Regions from separate parts of the Bacillus paralicheniformis genome, predicted to be linked through region 3. Evidence: predicted binding sites of a transcription regulator. Region 3 holds the regulator's gene; each other region holds the start of a gene.
What was found. The regulator Rex, encoded in region 3, represses fermentation and respiration genes when NADH is low (regulators of the CRP and FNR family bind a similar motif). The targets are predictions, from matches to a motif close to TTGTGAAATATTTCACAA.
Positions count from the first base shown of each region.

Region 1: the regulator Rex is predicted to act here: its motif matches at 6,122-6,139, upstream of pflB (formate C-acetyltransferase).
Region 2: the regulator Rex is predicted to act here: its motif matches at 1,797-1,814, upstream of arcA (arginine deiminase).

Region 1 is NZ_CP023665.1:2,124,208-2,131,762, forward strand. It holds gene CP943_RS10945 (RhaT/GlcU family sugar-proton symporter) at 1-194, opposite strand, end outside; gene CP943_RS10950 (glycoside hydrolase family 10-like protein) at 335-1,528, opposite strand; gene CP943_RS10955 (DHH family phosphoesterase) at 1,620-2,822, opposite strand; gene pflA (pyruvate formate-lyase-activating protein) at 2,978-3,736, opposite strand; gene pflB (formate C-acetyltransferase) at 3,797-6,022, opposite strand; gene CP943_RS10970 (glycosyltransferase family 4 protein) at 6,298-7,555, opposite strand, start outside.
Region 2 is NZ_CP023665.1:4,179,966-4,187,520, forward strand. It holds gene CP943_RS21345 (YitT family protein) at 1-833, opposite strand, end outside; guanidine-I (ykkC/yxkD leader) riboswitch at 920-1,026, opposite strand; gene argR (arginine repressor) at 1,196-1,636, shown strand; gene arcA (arginine deiminase) at 1,902-3,137, shown strand; gene argF (ornithine carbamoyltransferase) at 3,167-4,174, shown strand; gene arcD (arginine-ornithine antiporter) at 4,228-5,634, shown strand; gene arcC (carbamate kinase) at 5,656-6,606, shown strand; gene CP943_RS21385 (Crp/Fnr family transcriptional regulator) at 6,716-7,393, shown strand; gene CP943_RS21390 (glycoside hydrolase family 1 protein) at 7,448-7,555, opposite strand, start outside.
Region 3 is NZ_CP023665.1:689,034-696,588, reverse strand. It holds gene CP943_RS03575 (CPBP family intramembrane glutamic endopeptidase) at 1-724, shown strand, start outside; gene CP943_RS03570 (YdiK family protein) at 724-915, shown strand; gene tatC (twin-arginine translocase subunit TatC) at 960-1,736, opposite strand; gene CP943_RS03560 (twin-arginine translocase TatA/TatE family subunit) at 1,743-1,916, opposite strand; gene CP943_RS03555 (redox-sensing transcriptional repressor Rex) at 1,955-2,599, opposite strand; gene moaC (cyclic pyranopterin monophosphate synthase MoaC) at 2,603-3,109, opposite strand; gene CP943_RS03545 (ABC-F family ATP-binding cassette domain-containing protein) at 3,256-5,181, shown strand; gene tsaD (tRNA (adenosine(37)-N6)-threonylcarbamoyltransferase complex transferase subunit TsaD) at 5,421-6,446, opposite strand; gene rimI (ribosomal protein S18-alanine N-acetyltransferase) at 6,436-6,894, opposite strand; gene tsaB (tRNA (adenosine(37)-N6)-threonylcarbamoyltransferase complex dimerization subunit type 1 TsaB) at 6,907-7,555, opposite strand, start outside.

The DNA.
Region 1 (7,555 bases), 1.4 Mb from region 3:
CCGGAGACGACGCCGACGGCAAATATACGGGGAGATAATTCAGGCTGGACGACAAAGTAGATTCCGATTGAAAAAATTAAAGCGCCGAATGTCGTACCGAGCACCTGGCTGTACGGTCCGCCCCCAAGCTTTACATTAAAGAGCACAATGCTTCCCCAGAAAATCGCTGGTAAAATCGCTAAGAAAATGTCCATTTGATGTAAACCTTTCTTTCCTTGTTTTTATCTATTAAGGTGCTCTATTCATGCGATTTTTAACACAAAAAATCCATTTTGAACATTGTCAAAATGGATTGGTACTGTTACCGGCGGCCGTATCACTAAAATATCAGTTTTCACTGTTTGCTGTTTACGCTGTCAAGCCAAGGCATACCGGGAATAGCTGCCGGTTTTTTGTACAAGTCCTGGATCAGCCTGTCTTTTATGCCGAGCGGGTTCCGGTTTAAATCTTTCAGGCTGAAATGGATGCTTCCCATCACCATTGAGTCGCGGTTTAAGGCGATCTGTCGCGGATATTCTTCAGGGTCTGACCAGGCGGGATCTGAGTTTTGATTGATTTTATAGGCTGCTTGTCCGATGTATAAATGAACGGGGCGTTGGCTGACTTCATTTTTCCACCAGTCTACTAAAATGTCGTAGGAAGCCGGGGCAAAGCCGATGCTCCAGTAGATTTGCGGGGCGATGTAATCGATGTATCCCTGCCTGATCCATTCCCTCGTGTCAGCATAAAGGTCGTCATAGTTTGTCATTCCGGCGGCTGTATTCGATCCCGTCGGATCATCTGCTATATTGCGCCATACACCAAAGGGGCTGATTCCAAATTTGACCGATGCTCTTTCTTTTTTGACGGCGGCGTTGATCTGTTTGACAAGCTGGTTGACGTTGTCCCTCCGCCAATCTTCAATATTTGAAAAACGGTCCTTTCCATATTGTTCATACGTGCTCAAGTCGGGAAATTCGACGCCCGCAATTTTATACGGATAAAAATAGTCATCCATGTGAACGGCGTCGACTTGGTAATTCTTGACGACCTCTGCTATGCCTTGGACAATGAATTCCTGTGCCTCAGGAATGCCGGGATTGTAATACAGCTGTCTGCCGTAGGCAACGACCCAATCGGGGTGCATTCTAGCCGGGTGATCCTGTGAGAGCCTGTTCAAATCCGTATGATTCATCGTGATCCGATAAGGGTTGAACCATGCATGAAATTCAAGCTTTCTCCGGTGGGTTTCTTCGAGCAAAAATGACAGCGGATCGTAGCCGGGGTCTTTTCCTTGAACGCCTGTTAAGTATTCCGACCACGGCCCGTATGCGGAAGGGTAAAACGCATCCGCCGCCGGCTTAATTTGAACGACAACTGCGTTCATCCCCATGGCTGTCACAGCATCCAAAAGCTTCACATATTCTGTTTTTTGCTCTTCGATTGTCAGCCCTTTTTTCGAAGGCCAGTCAATGTTTGTGACGGTGGCGATCCACACGGCCCGAAATTCTTTTGTTTCGCAGCTTGTGTTCTTTTCTTTCATGAACATCTCCCCTTTTGGAAAAATCGGAACTTTCTGTTATTATATGCCGGCTGTTCTTTTTTGTATATAAAAAAACAGGCCAAGACTGTCGAAGTCTTTAGCCTGTCGTTTGGATCGCCTGTTTCACCTGCTGCATCAAATATTGGACAAATGCTTCATCCCTTGCGAGCCATGCAGCATAATTTCTTTTAATAAACCGTTCTGCCTCTTCGAATGAAGTAAATGTCTCATGCTGAGTTACGCCGTTTAATTGAATGTTCCAGCCGTGTTCTCCAGGAAAGAGAAAAAACTGGTCTTCGTCCCTGTTGATATAAAGGCTGCCGTTGTCCGACTCTTTTACATTATAGACGTTTTTAAAGGCATCCGCTCTCAAGGGCTCCAGCGGAAACGGTTCAGTCACATACAGCTTGAATGCTTCATCTGTCAGCGGGCACCCCGCTGCCTTGGCATGGCCGCCTCCGCCGAACGTGCCGGCGATTTCTGATACATCTGTTTCATCATGGATGGTGCGAAGGCTCACTTTTTTGCCGCCCATATTTAAGATGGCGATATAGTCAAGGTGCGGATACGTTTTTCCGAGTTCGTTCCCTACTTCGGAATGATAGGATTCCGCATGCACGATGCCGACGCAGTGTGCATTGATGAAGGTCTGAACGATTTCCCGCCGTTTCCTGCGGATATACCGTTCAATTTTTTCTTCTTCCATATCCAAGATTTTTTCTTCGAATTCATCAAATGAAAACGCGTCGCTTTCTTTAAGGCGCCGGACCATTTTTTCCTCAAATTCGTCAATGGAGACCATAAAAAACAGGTCATTCAGGCGCTTTGCTTCGAGCGCGTCCGTCTGTTCCCATTCCCATGTATCATAGAGGCGTACGAGTTCGACGAACTGATCCATCGCTTTTGTCTCTTGAATATAGCCGTTGTCTATTAAGTATTCATAAAAAAGAGAAGTCGCTGAAGCGAGCCTGCCGTCCTCATATTGAACTTTTACCATGCCCCAAGAGCGTTCATTCAAATGAAGCGCAGTTTTGTGGTGGTCGATGAGTTTGACCTTTCCGCCCGCTTCAGCATATTGGTCCAGCCTTTCTTCATTTTCTTGATGAACGGACAAGTCCGTAATAAACAGGCCTTCATGCTGTTTTTCTTTTCCTTTTGTCCGTTCCAAAAAACGTCCGACTTGCATATCAAGTCCGGTGACCGAATTGTAGCGGACCTCGACCCGTTCGCCAAAGGCCACCTTTGCGAGAATTCCGCAGCCGACTCCGTCCAAGTCGTTGTGAGAATACAAATGATACATGCTTCCCGCCCACCTTGCTGTTTTATTGTCGGCCTGCCGCAGCAGGCGCATCTTTCTCATCTTACTATTGTAAAAAAAGGGATTTTTTATACGGTTGTGCGGTAAGACAAAAAGGACAGCTTTTTGTTGGAAAAAGTCTGTCCGGTTAAAAGGGTTTATGTTTCTTGCAGCATGGCTCCGCCTTGCAAGTGGGCGGTGAGTAGTCTGTATGCGTTTTCGGCCCTGGCGGCACTTGGCGGTTCAACCCCTTTTAATGGATAATCCAGGCCAAGCGCTTCCCACTTGTAGACGCCGAGTTTGTGATAAGGAAGAACCTCCACCTTCTGAACGTTCGCCAGTGTGCCGATAAACGTGCCGAGGGCTGCTAAATCGTCATCGATATCAGAGATCCCCGGAACCAGTACATGGCGGATCCAGACGGGGACTTGATGATCAGCGAGAAACCGGGCAAAATCCAATATGTGGTCATTCGGCATTCCTGTCAGGTTGATATGTTTTTTCCTGTTGATATGCTTGAGATCAAGCAAAACAAGGTCTGTATACTGGATCAGCTCTTTGATCTGCTCTTGAAATGCCGGCGCCGCCGAATAGCATCCGCCGGACGAATCGAGCGCCGTGTGTATGCCATGGCTTTTACAGGCTTTGAACAGCTCGATTAAAAATGGCAGTTGTAAAAGCGGTTCGCCTCCGCTAACGGTGATGCCTCCGCCTGATGATTGAATAAACGGGAGATATTGCTGGACATCCTGAACGATTTCGGAAACCGTCATTTGTTTTCCGGTTCCGATTTCCCATGTATCAGCATTATGGCAAAATTGACAGCGCATCAGGCAGCCTTGTGTGAAGACGACATATCTGATGCCCGGACCGTCAACGGTGCCGAATGTTTCGATTGAATGAATATTTCCATCCATGATGAAGATCACCTCTTTTTATGGGGCGGAGCGCCTCGGCCGCGCTCCGCTTTATGCTCGTTACATCGATTCATGGAAGGTACGGCTGATAACGTCTAACTGCTGTTCTTTCGTCAGCTTAATAAAGTTGACCGCATAGCCTGAGACGCGAATCGTTAACTGCGGATATTCCTCCGGATGTTCCATGGCGTCGAGCAATGTTTCTCTGTTAAATACGTTTACATTTAAGTGATGCCCTGTTTTTGCGGCGTAACCGTCAAGGATGCTTGATAAATTGACGGCGCGGCTCTCTTCGTCTTTGCCAAGCGCTTTCGGGACGATCGAAAAGGTGTTGGATATGCCGTCGAGCGCATAGCTGTAAGGCAGCTTTGCCACTGAAGACAGCGATGCAAGCGTTCCTTTAGTATCGCGGCCGTGCATCGGATTCGCGCCTGGAGCAAACGGTTCTCCCGCCCGGCGTCCATCCGGCGTATTTCCGGTTTTCTTGCCGTAAACGACGTTTGACGTGATCGTTAAAATTGACATGGTATGAACAGACTGGCGATATGTCTGGTGCTTGCGCAGTTTTTTCATAAAGCGCTTGACAATGTCAACGGCGATCGCGTCGACGCGGTCATCATTATTTCCGTACTTAGGAAAGTCGCCTTCTGTTTCAAAATCGACGGCAATGCCGTTTTCATCGCGGACAACATTGACTTTGGCATATTTGATAGCGCTTAACGAATCGGCCACAACGCTCAAGCCGGCGATCCCGGTGGCCATCGTCCGCAAAATGTCCGTGTCGTGCAGCGCCATTTCAATTCTTTCATAGCAATATTTATCATGCATGTAGTGAATGACATTGAGCGTATTGATGTACAAGCCTGCAAGCCATTCCATCGTCTGATCGAATTTATGCATGACCTCGTCATAGTCCAGCACATCGGAAGCAACCGGAGGCATTTCCGGACCGACTTGCATTTTATGCTTTTCGTCTTTTCCGCCATTAATCGCATATAAAAGCGCTTTCGCCAAGTTGGCGCGTGCTCCGAAGAACTGCATTTGTTTGCCGATTGCCATTGCCGATACACAGCAGGCGATGCCGTAGTCATCCCCGTATTCAGGACGCATGATATCGTCATTTTCGTATTGAATCGAGCTCGTTTTAATCGACATTTTGGCACAGTAGTTTTTAAACTTTTGCGGCAGCCTGACAGACCAAAGGACGGTTAAATTTGGTTCCGGCGCCGGGCCTAAATTGTCAAGCGTATGCAGGAAACGGAACGAGTTTTTCGTGACGAGTGCGCGTCCGTCGTGCGCTATTCCGCCGATTGATTCTGTCACCCACGTCGGATCGCCGCTGAACAGCTCATTGTAGTCAGGTGTGCGTGCAAATTTGACCAAGCGCAGCTTCATGACAAAATGGTCGACAAGCTCTTGGGCCTCCTGTTCTGTTAATGCGCCCGTTTTCAAATCTCTTTCGATGTATATATCAAGGAACGTGGACACGCGGCCAAGGCTCATTGCTGCTCCATTTTGCTCTTTAATGGCAGCCAAATAGGCAAAATACAGCCATTGAAATGCTTCTCTTGCATTTGCCGCAGGCTCGGAAATGTCAAAGCCATAACTTGCTGCAAGTGCTTTAAGTTCGTTCAATGCCCGGATTTGTTCTGACAATTCTTCACGAAGGCGGATGTTTTCTTCAGACATCACGCGAGAGGTGTCGGCCGCATCTTTTTTCTTTTCATCGATCAGGAAGTCCACGCCGTAAAGCGCCACTCTCCGGTAATCGCCGATGATGCGCCCGCGCCCGTAAGCATCAGGCAGTCCGGTAATGATTCCGACCTTTCGGGCGAGTTTCATTTCGTCCGTATACGCGTCAAACACGCCTTGGTTATGGGTTTTGCGGTAATCGGTAAAGATTCTTTCCACTTCTTCATTCAATTCAAAACCATAGGATTCACATGCTTGTTTCGCCATGCGAATGCCGCCGAAAGGCTGAAGCGACCGTTTAAACGGCTCATCGGTTTGAACGCCGACGACTTTTTCCAAGTCTTTGTCCAAATAGCCGGGACCGTGCGAGGTAATCGTTGAGACGATCTCTGTATCCATATCGAGGACGCCTCCGTTTTCACGCTCTTTTTTTGTCAAGTCCATTACGTGATCCCATAATGCCGATGTAGCTTCCGTCGGAGGTTCGAGAAACGATTCGTCACCTTGATATGGCTCAAAGTTCGAGAGAATAAAATCGCGGACATTGACTTCTTTTTGCCAAACGTTTGTGGTGAAACCTTTCCATTGTTCCATTTAAATCCCCCTCTTTTCAAGTTGAAATGATATAACAGTTGTTGCATTTATATCTTATGTTTAATATAACAGTTTTGAATGTGATAAAAATCACATATTTTGTGAAATAGTTAACAAATTTAAGAAAGTTCTTTGAACATCGCGTTTTTCCTAATATAGGATGTTGTTTGAAGCAATTTTCTTATTTGAATCTGTATTATAATAAAGTCAAATAAAACGAAAACTGTTATATAAAAAACCGGCTAAACAGCCGGCTTGCGCAGAAGTATTTATCATCAGTCGAGGGATACGAACTGATTGCCGAATGCTTCGATAGTGCTTTTCAAGACATAGCTGCCTCGGGGGAGCTGGTGAAATTCATAGCACCCTTTCGAATCGACCGCTTTTGTCTGCAGTAAAACGCCTGACAAATCATAAACATGAATGTAATGGTCCTCTTTTTTAAGTTGGCTTTTGAGATGTTCCGGGATTTCCCCGGCAATCGTGTACTCCGCTTCTGACGTTTTCTTTTCACCGATTTGTTCAAGGATTTCCAGGTCCAGCCCCTGCTCTTTTCGATGATTTTTGCAGGACCGCACTGCTCTTTTTTGTGTCTCGAATGTTTGATACAGGTTTTCGATCGACCTCATGTGAAAGCTGATATCCCAATGTTTCATAGCTTTTTGAAACGCTTGGCGCCCCAATTTTTGTCGGGTTTTGTCATCGTCGAGCAGCAAGCGCAGCTTTTCAGTAAGCGCTTCGCTGTCTGCCGGGGGAACAAGCAATCCGTTCGCACCGTCATCAATGATTTCTTTTACCCCGCCTACGTTTGCCGCCAGCACAGGTTTTGCGGAGAACTGCCCTTCCAGGATGACGAGCGGAAATGTATCGTGAAGCGACGGCAAAACAATGACATCACTAATATTCATTAAGTCGGGTATATCTTTTCGCTTTCCGAGAAAAGAGACCGCCGACGCGATACCGAGCTTTTCGGACAGGCTTTGCAGAGTTTCGAGCTCCGGACCCTCGCCTGCGAGAAGGCAGTGAAAATCATCCCTTTCGCACCGCAGTTTATAAAGCGCTTCGATCAAGTAGCGGTGTCCTTTCACCGGAACGAGCCGCGCCGGACAGAGAATGATCTTTTTTCCTTGATGCGGGAGGCTTTTAGGGAGATTATTTTTCTTTTCGATAAAGGGTGTTTTTACAATTCCATACGGGATGACTCGGATGCTCGAAGGCGTCACACCAATTTGAATCAGCTCGTGTTTCAGCCATTCGCACGGAACGGCCACAACGTCTCCGGACATTGCGCCCAAACATTCTTCGATTTTCATGTATTGCTGTTCCTGGCCGCTTTTCTCGTCAAATTCCCCGGTAATCTTTGCTTCATGATATTTAAAGTTATGGAGGGACACGATTAAAGGCGTGTGCTGAGGTTTGGAACGGGCCAGTGCTCTTGCCGTCATAAAATCGTGGCAGTGGATCAAATCATACTTCTTAAGATCAAACTGTTTAACAGCTTGTTCCAAACTGTAGCGCTCCATTTCACGCCAA
Region 2 (7,555 bases), 890 kb from region 3:
TTTGAAATATCAACAAATCCCTCGCCGAATACATCCCTGACATCGTGGATGATGACAAATGCTTTTTTATCTGTGCTTCTTATAATTTTCTTGAGCATGGACAGCTCTTGTTTGTTAATGACAATGTATAGAATTTCTTTGGAATCGCCCGTATAGTGTCCGCGTCCCGTTAATATCGTGACGCCGCGGTCCATCAAGGTATTGACCTGCGCGGCGATCTCGTTTTTATGCTCAGAAATGATCGTGATCGCTTTTTTCGTGTTGAGCCCTTCGATAATGAAATCCATGACCTTTGTGGCGATGTACAGCATGACAATCGTAAACATCAGCTTTTCAGCACCAATGATAAAGTAGGAACTGAACACGACAACTAAATCGATCATCAGCAAGGCATAGCTGATGTTCCAGTCGAAATATTTATTGGCGATTCTCGCGAGAATCGCAGACCCGGCAGTGGTTCCGCCGACACGAATGATCATGCCGATGCCGACGCCGGCAAATACCCCGGCAAAGATCGTGCTGATGATCACTTCATCAGCCGGTACCGTCCAATCTTCAGTAACATGCAGAAAAAATGAATTGGCCGCCACCGCAATGATGGTATAAATCGTCGTTTTTTTATCCAAAAAGCGATAGCCGATAATCAGAAGAATGCCGTTCAGCACAAAGTTTGTGATGCCCGGAGACCATTCAAAAACGTAGTATAAAATCAGCGTGATCCCCGTGACGCCGCCTTCTCCCAAGTCATTCGGGATGGCGAACAGATTCACGGCTAACGCAAAGAAAAATGCGCCTATAACAATCAGGATCATATCCATTGCTTTCTTTTTCATAAAACTGCATCCCCTTCCTTATTCGTAGTCGATTTCCTGTAAAAAGTAAAAAAGCCCCGGAGAGAAGCTCTTTGATTAAGAGCAAAAACTCCTGGGCTTTTATCCCACCGTGTCATAACGATATCTTCGCTATGTGTTTTCTCTCGGACCAGACCAGCGCGGAACCCACTGCGGAACCCTAGAAAACCACCTTTTCTCTGTTATCAATTTGTCATCTTCAAGCATTATAAGTGAAATTTTGGGGTCTATCAACCCCTTTAACAGACTGAAAGATTTGTTTTTTTGTAAAATAGCTTCCATCTGCCGACGATAAAACCGTCCTATAATAATAGATATACGTGTTTTGCCTGGGAGGCGCTCTTATGAACAAACAAAAACGGCAATGGCTCATCAAGCAAACCATTCTCGAACATCCGGTAGAAAATCAGGAACAGCTGGCATCCCTGCTGGAAAAACGGGGCATCGCCGTTTCGCAGTCTACCATTTCCCGCGATATTAAAGAAATGTATCTTGTGAAACAGCCCGGTGAAAACGGAAAGCTTGTCTACACGACAAATGCTTCCTTATCCATCAACCCTTCCAAAATATTAAAAGATAAAATCTCCGACGTTGTCCTTCATGTGCATCGGACGGACAACTTGATCATTATTAAAACAATGCCCGGCAACGCCCATGCCATCGGCGTCCTTCTTGATAAGCTGGGAAGCCCGGAAATGCTGGGCTGTATATGCGGGAACGATACATGCCTTGTGATTTCCCAATCGCCTGAGGCAGCCCAATCATTTTGTGATCACTTATGCTGATCCGGCCATCCGGATCAGCTTTTTTTCCCTCAAAAAAAATTTTTTCAAAAAATCCCCTTTAAAAATATACACGTTTTATACGTTCTATTCTCTGCTCCTGCAAGGACTCATTTTCGATTTATCATAATTATTCATTTTTGTTTTTGCTTCATCAAAAAACATGTGAAATATATCACGTTTTCGTTGTTATCGCTTTCACATCGCGCTTTTCCTTCCTGTTTTAAGCTGTACATGTAACAAAAAGAGCTTAGGAGGCGGGATGATCATGACAACACCGATACACGTTTACTCTGAAATCGGCCCTTTGAAAACCGTCATGCTGAAGCGGCCCGGTCGGGAACTGGAAAACCTCACACCCGAATATCTGGAAAGGCTTCTCTTTGACGATATTCCCTTTTTGCCAGCGGTGCAAAAAGAGCATGACCAATTTGCAGAAACGTTAAAGAAACAGGGAGTTGAAGTTCTTTATTTAGAAAAGCTGACGGCTGAAGCCCTGGATGACGCTTTCATCCGCGAGCGGTTTATCGATGAGCTGTTAACGGAAAGCAAAGCAGATATCAACGGCGCTTACGACAGACTGAAAGAGTTCTTGCTCACCTTTGACGCCGATTCGATGGTCGAACATGTGATGAGCGGGATTCGAAAAAATGAGCTGGAACGCGAAAAGAAATCGCATCTTCATGAGCTGATGGAAGACCATTATCCATTTTATCTCGATCCGATGCCAAACCTTTACTTCACAAGAGATCCGGCGGCCGCCATCGGAAGCGGACTGACCATCAACAAAATGAAAGAGCCTGCTCGCAGGAGAGAGTCGCTGTTTATGCGCTACATTATCAATCACCACCCGCGTTTTAAAGGGCATGAGATTCCGGTTTGGCTTGACCGTGATTTCAAATTCAATATCGAAGGCGGAGATGAGCTTGTCTTAAATGAAGATACCGTAGCGATCGGGGTATCAGAACGGACAACGGCTCAGGCGATCGAGCGTCTTGTCCGGAACTTATTTCAGCGGCAGAGCCGGATTCGCCGCGTACTGGCCGTCGAAATACCGAAGAGCAGAGCCTTTATGCATTTAGATACCGTCTTCACGATGGTTGACCGAGATCAATTCACGATCCATCCCGCCATCCAGGGGCCTGAAGGAGACATGCGGATCTTCGTTCTTGAGAGAGGGGAAACGGCAGACGACATTCGTACGACTGAAGAACACAATCTGCCGGAAGTGCTAAAAAGAACGCTCGGCCTTTCAGATGTCAACTTGATCTTCTGCGGCGGCGGAGACGAAATCGCTTCAGCCAGAGAGCAGTGGAATGACGGTTCCAATACACTCGCGATCGCTCCTGGTGTCGTCGTCACCTATGACCGGAATTACATTTCTAACGAATGTTTGAGAGAACAGGGCATTAAAGTTATCGAAATCCCGAGCGGGGAGCTTTCAAGAGGACGCGGCGGCCCGCGCTGCATGAGCATGCCGCTCTATCGCGAAGATGTGAAATAGCCAAACCTAAAGAAAAAGGAGAGAGATCCATGAACCAAACGATTGATTTAAAAGGCAGAAGCTACTTAGCTGAAAAAGATTTTTCCGAAGAAGAAATCCTCTATTTGCTCGATCTCGCCCAAAAATTAAAAGAAAAAAAAGCGCAAGGCATCAAGCATCGCTATTTGGAAGGTAAAAACATCGCTTTGCTGTTTGAAAAGCCTTCTACAAGAACGCGCTGCGCTTTCACGACAGCCTGTATCGACCTCGGTGCGCATCCCGAATATTTGGGCAAAGACGACATTCAGCTCGGCAAAAAAGAATCGATCGAAGACACAGCCAAAGTTCTCGGCCGCATGTTCGACGGAATTGAATTCCGCGGATTTGAACATGAAAAAGTGATTTCCCTGGCAGAGCATTCCGGTGTGCCGGTATGGAACGGGCTGACCGATTTATGGCATCCGACGCAGATGCTTGCGGACTTTATGACAGTGAAAGAACATACGGGACGCGTAAAAGGGATCAAACTCACCTATATCGGCGACGGCCGTAACAACGTCGCAAACAGCCTGCTCATCGGCGGCGCCAAAGTCGGCATGGACGTGAGAATCTGCTCGCCTCAAGAGCTGTTCCCTGATCAAGACATCGTTAAAATGGCGGAAGCGTTCGCCGAAGAATCCGGCGGAAAAATCACCGTCACAAGCGATACAGATGAAGCCGTGTCCGGAGCCGACGTTCTGTATACGGACGTCTGGGTATCCATGGGAGAAGAAGACAAGTTCGCTGAAAGGATCAAACTGCTCAAGCCTTATCAAGTGAATATGGATCTCGTCAAGAAAACAGGAAACGATAACGTCATCTTCCTGCACTGTCTGCCTGCCTTCCACGACCTTCATACAACTTACGGACAAAACGTTTACGATCAGCACGGCCTTAAAGAAATGGAAGTGACGGACGAAGTGTTCCGCAGCAAACACTCTAAAGTGTTCGATGAAGCTGAAAACCGCATGCACACAATTAAAGCTGTCATGGCAGCGACACTCGGCGATCTTGACTGACAGGAAAAGGGGCTCATTCCCTTTTCCATTCTAAACCGAATGAGGTGACAAAAATGGCGGAAGAAAAGAAACTTGGGCTGTTTGCACTTATCGCGCTTGTCATCGGATCGATGATCGGCGGGGGCGCCTTCAACCTTGCAAGCGACATGGCTTCAGGAGCGGGGGCGGGAGCCATTTTAATCGGCTGGATCATCACCGGAGTCGGCATGATTGCCCTGGCCTTCTCTTTCCAAAACTTGACCACGAAAAGGCCTGATTTAGACGGCGGTATTTTCACTTATGCGCGGGAAGGATTCGGCCATTTTATGGGGTTTAACAGCGGCTGGGGGTACTGGTTCGCAGCCCTTCTCGGCAATGTCGCATACGGAACGCTGCTGTTCAGCGCAGTCGGATATTTCATCCCTGCGTTTGGAGACGGACAAAACGTCGCATCGATTATCGGTGCAAGCGTAATCCTCTGGTGCGTGCACTTTTTGATCCTGCGCGGGGTACAGTCCGCTGCCATGATCAACTTAATTACGACCATTTCAAAACTGGTACCGATTTTTGCTTTCATTATCGCCATTATCTTTGTGTTTCATCTTGATTTATTTACGAACGATTTCTGGGGAAAAGGGCTGTCGCTCGGTTCCATCGGGACACAGGTCAAGAGCACGATGCTGGTGACCGTCTGGGTGTTTACCGGAATTGAAGGGGCCGTCTTATTCTCAAGCCGTGCCAAAAAATCAAGCGATGTCGGCAAAGCGACTGTCATCGGCTTGATCAGTGTACTTGTGATTTACGTCATGATTACGATGCTGTCGCTCGGCGTCATGAATCAGCAAAACTTAGCCGGGCTTCCGAATCCTTCAATGGCCGCGATCATGGAGCATATCGTCGGCAAATGGGGAGCTGTGCTCATCAACTTGGGATTAATCATTTCCGTATTGGGCGCCTGGCTGGCCTGGACATTATTCGCGGGCGAACTCCCGCTGATCGCGGCGCGCGAAGGGGTCTTCCCGAAATGGTTCGGCAAAGAAAATAAAAACGGCGCGCCGACAAATGCGCTGACTTTGACAAACGCCATTATCCAGCTGTTTTTGCTGACGTTTCTCATTTCGGATGCGGCCTATCAGTTTGCATTCTCCTTGGCTTCCTCGGCCATCTTGATCCCGTATCTGTTTTCCGGGCTTTATCAGCTTAAATACAGCTGGCTGCACAAAGAACCTAACCGGGGAAAGAACCTCATCATCGGGATCATCGCAAGCATTTACGGCGTCTGGCTCGTATATGCCGCAGGACTTGATTACCTGCTTTTGACCATGATTTTATACGCTCCCGGCATTCTCGTATTCCGGGCTGTCCGCAAAGGAAAAGAAGGCCCCGTCTTCAATAAGGCCGAGCTTTTGATTGCCGCCGCGATTCTTGTATTGGCTGTCATCGCCGTGATCAGGCTGGCTGCGGGAAGCATTTCAATTTAACAAAACAGAGGTGATGATCAAATGAAAAAAAGAAAAATTGTCGTCGCACTTGGCGGTAATGCCATCCAAACCGGAGATGCCAGTGCAGAAGCGCAAAAGCGCGCGCTTGAAGAAACCGCCATGTATTTGGCGGATATGATCGACAGCGGCGCCGAATTAATCGTCACGCACGGAAACGGCCCGCAGGTCGGAAACCTGATGATTCAGCAAAAAGAGGCGGATTCCCCGAAAACACCGGCCATGCCGCTTGAAACTTGTGTTTCCATGACCCAGGGAATGATCGGCTATTGGCTGCAAAATGCTCTTGACCGGGCGCTGCATGCGAAAGGGAAAGGCGGACATGCGGCAACCGTCATCACCCGGGTCGCCGTCCGAGGCGATGATGAAGCATTCCGCAACCCGACAAAACCGATCGGTCCGTTTTACAGCGAAGAAGAAGCGAAAGAACTGATGAACAGCCGCAACGGCGGCCTCGTTTTTAAAGAAGACGCCGGAAGAGGCTGGCGCCGGGTCGTACCGTCTCCGGCTCCGGTATCGATCCTTGAACACGATGTTATCAATGATCTTGTCGAACACGGACATATCGTCATTGCGGCCGGCGGCGGAGGCGTTCCCGTCATTGAAAACGGCGATGCCGTCTCCGGTATTGACGCCGTCATCGACAAAGACTTTGCCGCCTGCAAACTGGCGGAACTTGTGCAGGCTGACGAACTGGTCATTCTAACAGGTGTCGACTATGTTGCCGTCGATTATTTAAAGCCGACAGAACGCGCGCTGAAACGCGTCACCACCGAAGAACTGAAAGGTTATATAAAAGAAAAGCAATTTGCAGAAGGAAGCATGCTGCCAAAAGTCAAAGCAGCCATCCAATTTGCCGAAGCCAAAAAAGGCAATAAAACGGTCATCACATCCCTGAAATTAGCCAAAGACGCTCTCCAAGGAAATGCCGGCACGATTGTCGAACAAGCCTAAAAGCAAAAGGAAGGGCTCGGGGAGGGTTCTTCCTTTTGCCAATCGTCAAAAACAAGTAAAATTTAAACTATATAGCCGCAACATAAGAAAATCGATAAGGGTGGTCCATATGAAGAACAAAGACATCGTACATCAACTGAAAAAGTTTCCTCTTCTCGCTTCCCTGAATAAAAGAGATCTGGAAGATATGAAACAGTTTATCTATTGGCGCACTTACCATAAAGGCCAGATATTATTTATGGAAGACGACCCCCGGGAACGAATGTACCTTCTTCTCGACGGCTTTATCAAACTCGAAAAATCAAACGAAGCTGGATCCATGTTTTATACCGACTATGTACGTCCTCATACCCTCTTTCCATTTGGAGGCTTGTTTCGGGATGAGCATTATCACTATGCCGCCGAAGCCTTAACAGATATTGAACTCTACTATATACCCATGAACATCTTCGAAGATCTCGTCCGGGACAACAAAAACCTGCTTTACGATATTCTCAATCATTTATCAGACATTCTTGCCCTCCACGAGGAAAGGCTGAAGCGCATTACACTCTCCCATGCACACGACAGGGTCACACAAGCCATTTACTATTTAACCGAAAGCCTCGGTCAAAAAGAAAGCAATTCAACCGTCATCAACTGTCCGATCACCGCTGCTGAAATTGCCAAAATCTCAGGGACATCCCGCGAAACCGTCAGCGCCGTCCTGAAAAAGCTCCGCTGCGAAGGCGTGATCAGTCAAATGAACAAGCAGATTATGATCAACCGGCCGGAGTATTTTATGTAGATCATATATGAGAAATCATCCCGACGACAAGCGGGATGATTCCCCCCGCCGCCTTTATTTATACCGGAATTCCTCTGTTTCAAACTGTCTGTTTTTGATGATATCCCGATAAAAGCAAGCCGATTTTTTCAGCGCCCTGCTGCGGTTGTCCTCCAATCGGAT
Region 3 (7,555 bases):
ATACTGGTTTATTATATTGGCATACGTTCTCATGCAATTGTCGGCCGCTGTCGGCTTGCCTCTTCTTTACTTTTTGGGAGTGGGCAAAGGACAGCCAAAGGCTGAAGCCCAGCTTACATTGACAGGCGTCTGGTCTGTCATCGCGTTTACCCTCTGTCTCGTTATCGTGCTGCTGATTTTGCGGACGGTGCCGAAGACGACGCTTCGCAACCGCCCGAAAGCATCGGTTGGAGCGTCAATCGGATGGGCGGTAGCCGGCGTTTTTCTCGCTTTGTTTTCGCAGTCAATTGCCGCTTCGATCGAAATGTACTTGTTCGGGGTCAACCCGGAATCGGAAAATACGCAGCGGATCATGGAAATCATCACCGCATTGCCGCTGATGGTGTTTGTCTCTTCTGTATTCGGACCGATTCTTGAAGAAATCATTTTCAGAAAGATCATTTTCGGTGCAATCTATGAGAAAACGAATTTTTTCATTGCCGCTTTGTTCAGTTCGGTGCTCTTCTCGGTCGTCCATTTAGATTTCAGCCATCTGCTCATATATACAGCAATGGGATTCACATTCGCCTTTTTATATGTCAGAACCAACCGGATTATCGTGCCTATTTTCGCCCATGTCGCCATGAATACGCTCGTCGTCTTACTGCAGACATTCCGGGAGCCTATTGAAGAATATTTGAAACACGTCGAGAAAATGCAAATGATTATTGGAGGATTTCTATGATGAGAAGCCCTAAATTCTGGGGAGCGATTTATTTATTAACGGGTGTGCTGTTTACATATCTGGCGGCAACCTCGCCCGGAAGCATGTGGTCTTTTTACACGATCCTGCTGATGCTTTTCGCAGCCTATAATATCAGCATTTCCTTTAAAATGTTCGCCCTGGCCGGCAAGATGAAACGAAAAGATCAATAGCCTTTTTTGTGAAGGAAAAGAGCCATTCTGAAAAAGAATGGCTCTTATTTTGTATGGTCGTTCAAAAACGCTTGATTTTCCTCTTGAATCATTGTTTTTTGCGCCTGCCTGTAGGATATTCTTGAAATCACGATACTGATTTCATAAAGAATGAGCAATGGCACTGAGACCATTAAATGCGACAAAAGCTCAGGCGGTGTAATGAGCGCCGCGATGACGAACAACACAAAATATGCGTATTTTCTGATTTTCGCCAAAAACATCGGCGTCACGAGGCCGAGCCTTGTGATAAACATGATGACCACAGGCATCTGAAACAATAAGCCAAAAGGAAGCGTCAACTGAAGCAGAAACTGAAAATATTCGTGTATTCCGATGACCTGGTTGACATTCAGATCATCTGAGACTCTCGTCATAAAGTCCACGACAAACGGAAATAAAATAAAGTAAGAAAAGGCAATGCCGCCTAAAAAAAGAATAATCGATATCGGAATATAGCTGAGCGTCACTTTTCGTTCTTTTTCATACAGCCCCGGGCTAATGAAAGCCCACAGCTGGTATAAAACAAGCGGCGAAGTCAAGACGGCGCCGATGATGAAAGCGAACTGCACGTACACAAATAAAGGATCGGTCAGCTTGAACGCGTTGAGCGTCAGCAGCTTCGCTTCATCCGTCTGCTGCAGATAGATAATCAGCGGCTTTGCCAATAAAAAGCCTGCCACAACAAATAAAACAAAAAAGAAAAAAGTGATCACAAGCCGTCTGCGTAGTTCTGTGATATGTTCTATCAGCGACATTTCTCTTTCCTTCATAAATGTCATCCTATCCTACTGATCTTCTTTCTTTTTATCGGAATCGTCGTCAGCCAAACCTTTTGTCGCATTCTTAAACTCCCTCAGCGTGTTTCCCGCTGCTCTTCCCAGCTCGGGAAGTTTTTTCGGGCCGAATATCAAAAGCGCCACCACGACAATTAAAATAAAGCTTCCAGGACCGATTGGCATAAAGCCTGCCCCCTTTCCTTTATTTTTCGTTTTCCGTTTTACTTTTCCTGCATTGAATAATGTTTCATGAAATACACCAGCGACTGAAGTTCAACCGCCAAATCTATATGATGAATGCGAATGTGTTCCGGCACATTCAAGCGGGCCGGCGTGAAATTAAGAATGCCTTTAATGCCAAGCTCCACCAGCCTGTCTGTAATCGACTGTGCGGCTTGAGCCGGTACCGTCAAAATGGCGACGGGGATATCATCCGTCATATGCTCTTCAAGTCTATTCAGATCATAGACGGGAACACCGCCGACCTCGGTTCCGATTTTTTCCTCATTGATGTCAAACGCCATGGCGATTTTTGTATTATTATTTTTGATAAAATTGTAATGGAGAAAGGCTGTCCCCAAATTCCCCACGCCAATGAGCGTTACGTTCGTCATTTCATCCTGATCAAGCGTCTTTCTGAAAAAGGACAGCAAATAATTGACATTGTAGCCGTATCCTTTTTTTCCGAGCGCGCCGAAGTACGAGAAGTCCCTGCGGATGGTCGCAGAATCGACTTTGACGGCATCGCTCAGCTCAGCGGAAGATACACGCTGTTTTCCGGATGCATGAAGGTTTTTTAAAAAACGATAATATAATGGCAACCGTTTCGCTGTCGCTTGCGGAATTTTTGAATGATCCATGTTCATAAACTAATCCTCCATGTCTACATCAGCTTTTTCCCTTTTATAGTCACCGTTTTTCCCGCCTGTCTTTTCGAGAAGAAAGGTCGGTCCTATCACCATTCCCTTATCCGCCGCTTTGCACATGTCATATACGGTCAGCGCACATACGGAGACCGAAGTTAACGCTTCCATTTCCACACCTGTGCTCCCTTTGGTCTTCACTTTAGATTGAATATGCAGGATGCTCTTCTGTTCTTTCTCCTCCCAGCGAAAGGCGATGTCGACTCCTTTCAGAGCGATCGGATGGCACATCGGGATGATGGCGGATGTCTGTTTTGCGGCCATGATTCCGGCCACTTGCGCCACCGACAATACATCGCCTTTTCCGATTTCCCGGTTTTTGATTTTTTCATGTACTGTTCGATTCATAGACACGCTTGAAACAGCCGCAGCTGTGCGTACTGAAGCTTCCTTTTCGCTTATATCAACCATCTTGGCTCTGCCTTGTTCATTAAAATGTGTAAACTCATTCATGTTCTGAACTCTCCTTATAACGATCATACACTATTTTTTTCATTCTGTCTTTTTCTTTGGCTAAAATCTTCCAGACTTCACTTAATTGTTTGCTGACTGCGCAGTGATAGGCTACACTTAAAATAGCAGACAAGAGGTGAAAGATCATGATGATTTTACAAGTGAACCAACTTTCAAAATCGTTTGGAGCCGATACGATTTTAACGAATATAAAACTCGAAGTCAGATCTCGGGACCGGATTGCGATCGTCGGACGCAACGGCGCCGGAAAATCGACTCTTCTAAAGATTATCGCAGGAAAACTTTCATATGAAAAGGGGGACATCATCAAGCCGAAAGATTTGACGATGGGCTACCTTGACCAGCATTCCGGCCTCGATTCCAAGCTGACGCTCAAAGAGGAATTGCTGTCGGTATTTGATTTTCTGAAAAAAATGGAACAAGAAATGCGCGCGATCGAGGAAAAGATGGCGCAGGCCGGACCGGACATGCTTGAATCATTGATGAAGACGTATGACAGGCTTCAGCAGGAGTTCAAGGACAAAGGCGGCTACCAATATGAGGCAGAGGTCAGATCCGTCATGCACGGGCTCGGCTTTGCGGGATTTGACGACTCCGTCCGCGTCCAGGACTTAAGCGGAGGTCAAAAAACAAGGCTTGCCCTCGGAAAAATGCTTTTGACAAAACCCGACCTCCTCATTTTGGACGAACCGACAAACCACTTGGATATCGATACCCTGACATGGCTTGAACAATATTTGCAAAATTACAGCGGAGCGATTTTAATCGTTTCCCATGACAGGTACTTTCTTGACAAAGTGGTTACCCAAGTTTACGAGATCAGCCGGTCCCAAAGCAAAAAATATACCGGGAACTACAGCTCTTATCTCCAATTAAAAGCCGAACAGCTGGAAAAGGAAACAAAGCTTTATGAAAAGCAGCAGGACGAAATCGCCAAGCTGCAGGAGTTCGTCGACCGGAATCTGGCTAGAGCTTCGACGACGAAACGGGCGCAGAGCAGACGAAAGCAGCTTGAACGGATGGAGATCATGGACAAACCGCTCGGAGATGAAAAGTCGGCGTCTTTCCGCTTTGAAATTACAAGGCAAAGCGGAAACGATGTACTGCGGGTGGAAGGCTTGACAGTAAGCTATCAGGAGCAGCCCCCGCTTCTCCGTTCATTGAACTTTCACATCACCCGCGGGGAAAGCGTTGCACTGGTCGGACCGAACGGAATCGGCAAGTCAACCCTTTTAAAAGCATTGATTCAAAAGCTGCAGCCGGTATCGGGAACAATCGCGACAGGCTCCCATGTCTCAATCGGCTACTATGACCAGGAACAGGCTGAATTGACGTCGTCAAAACGCGTGCTTGACGAGCTTTGGGACGATTATCCGGAAATGAATGAAAAGGATATCCGGACCTGCCTCGGCAACTTCCTGTTTTCGGGAGAAGACGTATTAAAACCTGTACACGCGTTAAGCGGCGGCGAAAAAGCAAGGCTTGCCCTCGCCAAGCTGATGCTCCAAAAAGCGAACTTCCTTATTCTTGATGAGCCGACAAACCATCTCGACCTGGACAGCAAGGAAGTCTTGGAGAACGCTTTGATCGATTACCCGGGAACGATATTATTTGTGTCCCATGACCGCTATTTTATCAACCGGATCGCGACAAAAGTACTGGAGCTTTCCCGCGACAAAGCAGAAGAATATTTAGGCGACTACGATTATTACACAGAAAAAAAAGCGCAGCAGCTTGAACTGAAAGAACTAGAAAAACAGACGGAAGAGCATCAGAAAAACGCTTCCGAAAAACCTGGCGCAAAAAAGAGCTATGAGGAAGAAAAAGAGCTGAAAAGAAAAGAACGCCAGCGGCAGCGAAGGATTGAAGAAATCGAAACAAGAATTACGGACATTGAAGAACAGATCGAAAAAAATGAGGAGCTCCTGTGTGACCCCGCCGTCTTCCAAGACCATGAGAAGGTCCAGGAAATCCACTCTGAAAATGAACGGCTGAATGAGGAGCTTGAACAACTGTTAACAGAATGGGAAACACTCTCTACAAATGAATAAAGGATGAACCGCTCCAAGCCGGAGCGGTTTTTTTGTCCACAATTAAAATCCTTTATTTAAAAGAAAGAAAGCGATTTACCCACAATATCCACAAAAAACATAATATTTATACACATTATTAACAGGTAAAAAAGGTCTGTAAATTAAGGTTTTTAACATTATACACAAGACTGTGGATATATGTTAATAACCTGTTAATAACTATTCCCGGGCAAAAAAACCTCACAGAGCGTGAGGTTTTAATAAGACGTCAGATCTAAGCCAGGCTGACCGTTCATATCATATTTTCCTCTGATTCCTTTTTCAAAAGCAACCGTACCTGCGGCGGCAATCATCGCGGCATTGTCCGTACACAGCGAAAGCGGCGGGATCAAAAGCTCAATCTCCGGATGGCTGCTGAACGTTTTTTCAAGCGCCGCTCTCAACCCTTTGTTTGCAGCAACTCCTCCGGCAAGCAGCACCTGTTTGACGCCATAAGCTTTCGCAGCGCGTTCCGTTTTTGTGACAAGGACATCAATGACGCTTTCCTGAAAGCTGGCTGACAAATCTTCCGGAGCTATCGTTTCACCTTTTTGTGAAGCGTTGTGAAGCGTGTTGATGACTGCAGATTTCAATCCGCTGAAGCTGAAATGATAAGAGCCTTCTTCAAGCCATGCGCGCGGCAGCGGCACATTTGCCTCGCCTTTTTGCGCAAGTTTGTCAATGTGAGGTCCTCCCGGATAAGGAAGCCCCATCGTTCTCGCCACTTTGTCATAGGCTTCGCCTGCCGCATCGTCGAGCGTCTCTCCGATGACTTCAAATGAGCCGTGCTCTTTCATATACACGAGTTCGGTGTGGCCGCCTGAGACGACAAGGGCAATCGCCGGAAATTGAATGTCCTGAACAAGTCTGTTGGCATAGATGTGACCGGCAATGTGATGAATGCCTACGAGCGGTATGCCCCGGGCAAAACTGAGCGCTTTCGCGGCATTCACGCCGATCAATAAAGCGCCGACAAGCCCCGGTCCTTCCGTTACTGCGATGGCATCAATGTCATCAAATGTCATGTCCGCTTGTGCAAAGGCTTCCTCAAGCACGATCGTCATCTGTTCCACGTGATGCCTTGATGCGATCTCGGGAACAACGCCGCCAAACCGTTTATGACTTTCGATTTGCGACGCTACGACATTTGAAATGATATCCGTTCCGTTTTTGACAATCGCGGCGGCCGTCTCATCACAGCTTGTTTCGATTCCTAATACATACAGATCTTTTTTATGATTCATTTAGTCTCACCCACATTAATAATGCATCTTCCCCATTATCGGTATAATAATTTTTACGAATTCCTCCCGGCTCAAAGCCGAGCTTTTTGTATAAGCTTTGTGCAATATGATTCGATACCCTTACCTCTAAAGAAAGCTGAACCGCCTTTTTCATCCGGCAAAGCTTCATCGCGGCTTTCAAAAGAGCTTCTCCTAAACGGCGGCCCCGATATGCAGGTGAAACGGCAATGTTGGTGATCTGGGCATCATCCATGACGATCCAAATCCCGCAGTAGCCGACAACTTGCTCCTCAACTTCGAGAACGAGGTAATGAGCATACATATTGTGAAAAAGCTCATGATGAAAAGATTCTTTTTTCCACGGAGAAGAAAAAGAGCTTTTTTCAATTTCAAAAACCTGGTCCAAATCTTTTGGATTCATATCGCGTATGACCATTTGCGTGTTCATGGCTTCACCCGTTTACTTTTGTTTTTCAAGCCAGACGGCCTCGGCTTCGGCCAGACGAATATAGTTTGGAACAACGCTGTGCACAGGCTCGGCCTCTTTAAGTTCTCCGATTAAAGCCAATTCTGAAGGTCGTGGAAGCTGCAGGGCAGGGCCAGCAATGACCGCTTGTTCACCGAGAATCTGTTCGATCATCTCCTGATGAATCTCTGTGTCACTTCCTATGAAAAGGACTTGCTGATCCATGGCTTTCAGTTTTTTAAGCCAATCCTCAAGCAGAATGTTTTGGTCCTCTTCCAAGCCATGCAGTTTACCGTCCCTATACTGGTATAGTCCCGTATAAACCTGACCGCGTCTGGCATCAAACAACGGACAAATCAAGCCTTGGAAAAAACGGCCGTTTGCCGCCAGCACTTCAAGGCTTGAAACGGTTTTAATCGGAATATTTAATGACCATGCAAGCGTTTTGGCAATCGTAACACCGATCCGCACGCCTGTATATGAACCCGGACCTTTGGCAACTGCAATTTGGGTCAGGTCATTCGGCTCTAAACCGCACTCTTTAAGGAGTTCGTCGATCGCCGGCATAGCTCTGACTGAATGGTTTTTCTTTAAGTGGGATATATGCTCGGCTATCACTTTTCCGTCTTTAACTAATGCCACG